Linked DNA regions of Mumia flava. The protein of the gene in region 2 interacts with the protein of the main gene of each other region in a pairwise test. Links are inferred from orthologs where the notes say so. Each region holds a gene or a part of one and is shown on either strand. Other genes may lie near its edges. The genes, in order: CLV56_RS13080 and rlmB.

The links.
Region 1: the proteins of rlmB (region 2) and CLV56_RS13080 interact in binary tests that used the Escherichia coli proteins (3 or more experiments, as listed by UniProt). The link is inferred for Mumia flava from one-to-one orthologs.

Annotation. Positions count from the first base shown.
Region 1 is NZ_PGEZ01000001.1:2,798,567-2,801,778, reverse strand. The notes cover bases 3-2,904. They hold CLV56_RS13080 (NAD(P)H-hydrate dehydratase), read right to left. Parts: upstream 2,239-2,904; coding sequence 766-2,238; downstream 3-765. Other genes in these bases: glmS (glutamine--fructose-6-phosphate transaminase (isomerizing)), read right to left, coding at 2,266-2,904; alr (alanine racemase), read right to left, coding at 3-769. In the rest of the region: more of alr, read right to left, coding at 1-2; more of glmS, read right to left, coding at 2,905-3,212. UniProt on the Escherichia coli protein: Bifunctional enzyme that catalyzes the epimerization of the S- and R-forms of NAD(P)HX and the dehydration of the S-form of NAD(P)HX at the expense of ADP, which is converted to AMP.
Region 2 is NZ_PGEZ01000001.1:1,380,616-1,383,924, forward strand. What follows is about bases 301-3,299. They hold rlmB (23S rRNA (guanosine(2251)-2'-O)-methyltransferase RlmB), read right to left. Parts: upstream 2,276-3,299; coding sequence 1,325-2,275; downstream 301-1,324. Other genes in these bases: CLV56_RS06525 (ABC transporter ATP-binding protein), read right to left, coding at 301-733; CLV56_RS06530 (hypothetical protein), read left to right, coding at 789-1,361; cysS (cysteine--tRNA ligase), read right to left, coding at 2,275-3,299. Also shown: more of CLV56_RS06525, read right to left, coding at 1-300; more of cysS, read right to left, coding at 3,300-3,309. UniProt on the Escherichia coli protein: Specifically methylates the ribose of guanosine 2251 in 23S rRNA.

The DNA.
Region 1 (3,212 bases), 1.4 Mb from region 2 along the record:
CGCGACGGACCAGCGCGAGCGCGCTGCGCAGCGTCATCACCGCCTGCAGGCCCAGGTCCTCCGGCGCGCCGAGAGCCTCGCCCGGGCTGATCCCGTAGGTGGCGATCCCGACCCGCACGAGGTCGTGGTGCGCGGCGGGGTCGACGAGCGTCGCCGCGGAGTTCGCGAGGTGTCGGAGCACGTCGGTGATCCCGGCGGCGGCGAGCTCGGCCACCGCCGCGTCGAACGCCGTGCGCTGCTCGGCGTTGACCGGCGAGCCCGGCTCGTCGGCGCACGCGAGGTGCGAGAAGATCCCGACGACCTCGATCCGCGCGCCGTGGTGCGCGCGGGCGGCCGCGGCGATCAGCGCGCTCAGGTCGGCACCCCGGACCCCGCCTCGCGCCATCCCGGTGTCGACCTTCAGGTGGACGCGAGGCCGCCGTCTCGCGGGCGCGGCCAGCACCGCGTCGAGCTGCTCGACCGACCCCGCTGCGACGTCCACCCCGGCGTCGATCGCGGGGCCGAGGTCCGCGCCCGCCGGGCACAGCCACGCCAGCACCGGACCGTCGACACCGGCCGATCTCAGGCGCACCGCCTCCTCCACCGTGGCGACACCGAGCCACTCAGAACCCGCCTCGAGGGCGGCACGCGCCATCGTCACCGCCCCGTGGCCGTAGCCGTCGGCCTTCACGACCGCCATCTGCGCCGCGGTCGGTGCAGCGCCTCGCAGCCGTGCGAGGTTCGCGCGGTACGCGTCGAGATCGACGACCGCCTCGGCCGGAGCGCTCACGCGGTCCTCCAGTCGCGGACCGCCGAGGCCGCCAGCGTGCCGTTGCGCCACGCGGTGACGACCGGTCCGATCGCCTCGGCGACCGCTCCCGCCGTCACCGGCCCACCGCCCGAGGCCGCGGTGGCCGCCGCCCCGTGCACGAAGGCGGCCAGCGACCCCGCGTCGAGGGGGTGGGCTCCGGCCGCGAGGAACGATCCGGCGAGGCCGGCGAGCACGTCACCGGCACCGGCGGTCGCGAGCCACGGGGTCCCGGTCAGGTTGACCCGTACGGGGGCGTCCGGGTGCGCGACCAGGGTGCGCGCGCCCTTGAGCAGCACGGTCGTGCGCCAGCGCTGCGCGGCCGTCCGGACGTGCCCGAGCGGATCGGCCTCCACGGCGTCGCGGTCGACTCCCAGCATCGTGGCCAGCTCACCCGCGTGCGGGGTCAGGAGTGCCGGGACCTCCACGGTCTCCGGGAGGTGGGCCAGCGCATCGGCGTCGACGACGACCGGGACCCGGTCGCCCAGGGCCCGCTCGAGCCGCGCTCCGGCCGCCTCGCCGCCGCCCGACCCGACCACCCAGGCCTGCACGCGTCCGGCCTCGGCGGGATCGGTGTGGGCGACGACCTCGGGGTACCGGTCGACCACCCGCCGGGCCAGGTCGTCCTCGCCGAGGAACCGGACCATGCCCGCAGCCCCGGCGCGCGCTCCCGCCACGCACAGCATCGCCGCCCCGGCGTAGCGGCTCGATCCGGCTGCCACGCCGACGACGCCGCGGGTGTACTTGTGCACGGGTCCACCCGAACGCCCCGCCAGCGTCGGTCGCAGAACCCGCATCAGCATCTCGGTGTCGGTGACCTCGAGGGCCTCGAGCGACGGCCGAGGGAGGTACGGGCCGAGTCCGATGTCGACCAGCCGTGCGAGCCCGTCGCGAGACGCCCACTGCGCGGCGGGGTCGACCAGCAGCGCGTTCTTGAAGGTCCCGAAGGTCACGGTCGCGTCCGCCGGCAGGAACGCCTCGGGCACCCGTGCGCCGTCGACGTCGACCCCGCTCGGGACGTCGACGGCGACGACGTACGGCCGGTCGGCCTCGATCTCGGCACGCCACCCCTCGGCCGGCCCGCGCAACCCGGGTCGGCCGCCGATGCCGACCACCCCGTCGACCACGACCGGATAGCCGTGGGTCGAGCCCACGAACCGGCAGCCCGCGGCGTACGCCGCCTCCATCCCGCCGCGGTGGGCCTGGGACTGGTCGACGACGGCGCACGCGACCACCCGCTCGCGCGCCAGCTCGGCTGCGGCGTACAGCGCGTCACCACCGTTGTCGCCCGTGCCGACCAGGAAGACCACGGGGACCTGCGGGGGCGCTGTCTCGCGCACGAATCCCGCGAGGCCGGCGGCGGCCCGGTGCATCAGCGCACCCGGCTCCGTCCGCGCCATCAGGGCGGCCTCGGCCGCCCGGACGTCGGAGACGGTGTGCGCTCTCAGCATCGGTGCGCCCTCAGCATCGCGGCGACCTCACTCGACGGTGACGGACTTGGCCAGGTTGCGCGGCTGGTCGACGTCGTGGCCGAGCGCCGTCGCGAGCTCGGCGGCGAAGATCTGCAGCGGGACCGCCGCGAGCACCGGCTGCAGCAGGGTCATCGCCTTCGGGAGCCGGATCACCTCGTCGGCGTACGGCAGCACCGAGTCGTCGCCGTGCTCGACCAGGACGATCGTGCGCGCCCCGCGCGCCCGGATCTCCTGGATGTTGCTGACGACCTTCTCGTGCAGCTGGTCGCGCCCGCGCGGCGGGACGATCACGAAGACCGGCAGCCCCGGCTCGATCACGGCGATCGGGCCGTGCTTGAGCTCGCCGGCGGCGAACCCCTCGGCGTGCAGGTAGGCCAGCTCCTTCAGCTTGAGCGCGCCCTCGAGCGCGACCGGGTAGCCGACGTGCCGCCCGAGGAAGAGGAACGTGCGGTGGTCGGCGAGGTCGCGCGCGAGCGTCCGGACCTGGCCGGCGGCCCCGATCACCTCCTGGACCCCCTCCGGCAGCCGCTGGAGCTCGGAGACCGTCGAGGCGATCTCGTCGCCGAACTTCGTGCCGCGGACCTGCGCGAGGTAGAGGCCCAGCAGGTAGCAGGCGACGATCTGGGTCAGGAACCCCTTCGTCGACGCGACCGCGATCTCCGGACCGGCGTGGGTGTAGATCACCGCGTCGGACTCCCGCGGGATCGTCGAGCCGTTGGTGTTGCAGATCGCCAGCACCTTCGCGCCCTGGTGGCGCGCGTGCCGGATCGCCTGGAGCGTGTCCGCGGTCTCGCCCGACTGGCTGATCGCCACGACCAGCGTCGAGCGGCTCACGATGGGGTCGCGGTAGCGGAACTCCGAGGCCAGCTCCACCTCGCACGGGATCCGCGTCCAGTGCTCGATCGCGTACTTCGCGACCAGCCCGGCGTACGACGCGGTGCCGCAGCCGATCA
Region 2 (3,309 bases):
CGGTGGCGCTCCACCGCCTCCCGGAGAGCAGCCGCGCGAGCCCGTCGCGGTCCGGGGAGACGACCTCCACGCTGCGTGACGCCTGCTCCGCCAGCTCCTCGAGCGACGAGGCGTGGACCATCCGTCCGCCGGCGATGATGACGACGTCGTCCACGCTCTGCTGGACCTCCGACAGGACGTGGCTGGAGACCAGGACGGTCCGGCCCTCGGCGGCGAAGTACCGCAGCAGCTCACGCAGCCACCGGATGCCGCCCGGGTCGAGCCCGTTGGCCGGCTCGTCGAGGATCAGCACCGGGGGGTCACCGAGCAGCGTCGTCGCGAGCCCGAGACGCTGCCGCATCCCGAGCGAGAAACCGCCGACGCGCCGCTTCCTGGCCTCGGCGAGCCCGACCATCTCGAGCACCTCGTCGCAGCGGGCATCGGACACCCCGACGTGGGGCGCGTAGACCCGCAGGTGGTCGCGCGCCGTCCGACCGGGGTGGAAGCTCGCCGCCTCGAGCGCGGCACCGACCACACGGCCCGGGTCGTCGATCTGGTCGTACGTCCGACCGTCGATCGTGGCGCTGCCCGAGGTCGGCGTGACCAGGCCGAGCAGCATCCTCAGGGTGGTGGTCTTGCCGGCGCCGTTCGGTCCGAGGAAGCCGGTGACGGCGCCCGGGCGGACCGAGAACGAGAGGTCGTCCACCGCCCGCACGGGCCCGAAGGTCTTGGTGAGGTTCGCGATCTCGATCATCGCGCCCCACGCTATCGGACGGTCAGCGGGCCCTCGGCACTCGCTAGAGTCCAGCATGCGCTCCTGGGAACCGCCGACCGAGCCGGTGTACGAGTCCACGCCCGTCGGGACGGACCGGAGTGATCCGAGCGATGATCGCGACGGCGGTCGGTCGCCGGCGCGGCACGTCGTCGGCGTCCTCATCGGCGTTCTCGCAACGCCCGTCGCTCTCGTGGCGATCGACTGGGCGCTGCACCAGCGGAACTACGCGCTGGGCAGGCTGACGGGCACGCGGTCGGCAGACTGGCACGCCGCACCGGAGACGTTCCTGCTCGTCGCCCTCGCCGCAACCGTGCTCCTCGGTGTCTCCGCCGCGGGCCGGATCTCGTGGCTGTGCCCCGCCGTCGCCGGGATGCTGTACGGGGTGGTGCCGTCGCTGGTCCTGGTCGTCGCGGATCCGCGGTGGTTGTTCGAGCAGATCACCCGGCTCCCGGAGCCGCTCTACGACTTCCCGTTCGTCAACGTCGTCTACTACGGCTTCGTGGTCTACCCGCTGCTCGCGGCGCTGCTGCTCGGGGCCTACCGGCGCCCACACCGAGCCCCCGAGGAGCCTCAGCCGCCTGAGGAGCGGCGCTGGTCGATCGCGTAGAGAGCGATCCCGGCGGCGACGCCGGCGTTGAGCGACTCGAGGTTCGAGGCCATCGGGATCGACACCCGGACGTCGCAGGTCTCGGAGACCAGCCGCGACAGGCCCTTGCCCTCGCTGCCGACGACGAGCACGAGCGGCCCCTCCGCCAGGTCGAGGTCCGGCAGCGCCACCTCCCCGTCGGCGGCCAGTCCGGCGATCATGAGTCCCTCGGCGGCGTACGCCTTGAGCTGACGGGTCAGGTTCGTCGCCCGCGCCACCGGGACGCGCGCGGCCGCGCCGGCCGAGGTCTTCCACGCCGACGCGGTCATGCCGGCGGCCCGCCGCTCCGGGACGACGACGCCGTGCGCGCCGAACCCGGAGGCGCTGCGCACGATCGCGCCGAGGTTGCGCGGGTCGGTGATCGAGTCGAGGACGACGATCAGCGGGTCCTCGCCCCGCTCGCGGGCGGTCTCGAGGAAGTCGTCCGGGTGCGCGTACTCGTACGGAGGGAGCTTCGCGGCGACGCCCTGGTGCACCGCCCGGTCGGTGAAGCGGTCCAGCTCGGGCTTGCTGACCTCGAGCACGGACAGACGCTTGTCGACCGCGAGGGCGAAGATCTCACGGACCCGGTCGTCGCGGTCGATCCCCTCGGCGACGTAGAGCGACGCGATCGGGATGTCCGCGCGCAGCACCTCGAGCACGGAGTTGCGCCCGGCGGCCCACTCGGCCTCGTCGCCGCGCTTCTTGCGCGGGGCCGGAGGGCGGCGCTTCTCGGCGGCCTTGGCCATCTTGTACGCCTTGTGGTTCGGCCGCTCGGCCGCCTTCGGGGTGGGGCCCTTGCCCTCCAGGCCGCGGCGGCGCTGTCCGCCGGACCCGACGTTGGCTCCCTTGCGCGACTTGTTCATCGCGCCCTTGCGCTGGCTGTTGCCGGCCATCAGTCCTCGCTCCCGGATGCTGCGCCGACGGACCAGCGTGGTCCCGACGGCGTGTCCTCGACCTCGACGCCCGCGGCCTTGAGCTGGTCGCGGACCCGATCGGCGGTCGCGAAGTCGCGCGCGGCGCGGGCCTCGGCGCGTTGGTCGAGCAGTGCGTCCACCAGCGTACCGAGCGCCTCACGCTCCGCCCCGGAGTCGGCGTCGGCGCCCGCCCACGTCGGCGACAGCGGATCGAGCCCGAGCACGTCGAGCATCCTGCGGACCGAGGTGACGAGCGTACGCAGGGCGACGGTGTCCACGTCGGCGGCGGCGAGCAGCTTGTTGCCCTCGCGGATCGCGTCCTGGACCACCGCGAGTGCCGCCGGCACCGCGAGGTCGTCGTCCATCGCGGTCGCGAACGCGTCGGACACCGCACCCTCCGCGTCGGCGAGGTCGCGCGGAGCACCGGACGCCTCGCTCGCACGCCGTACGAACGCCTCGATCCGTCCGAACGCCGTCGCGGCCTCGGCGAGCGCCGCCTCGGAGTAGTCGATCACCGACCGGTAGTGGGCCGCGACCAGGTAGTAACGCACGTCGATCGGCCGGAACCGCTTCACGACCTCGCTGACCAGCAGGGAGTTGCCGACCGACTTGCTCATCTTCTCGCCGCCGATGCGCAGGAGCTGGTTGTGCATCCAGCTCGCCGCGAAGTCGAGCCCGGCCGCGCGCGCCTGGGCGAGCTCGTTCTCGTGGTGGGGGAAGCGCAGGTCCAGACCGCCGCCGTGGATGTCGAAGGCGGGACCGAGGTACTTCGTCGCCATCGCCGTGCACTCGATGTGCCACCCGGGCCGGCCGGGACCCCACGGCGACGGCCAGGCGGCGGTCCCCGGCTCATCGGCCTTGTGGCCCTTCCAGAGCGCGAAGTCGCGCGGGTCGCGCTTGCCCCGGGGGTCGGCGTCACCGGCGTCGAGCATGTCGTCCAGCCGCTGCCGCGACAGCTCGCCGTAGTCCGGCCAGCTGCGCACGTCGAAGTACACGTCCCCCGACCCGTCCGG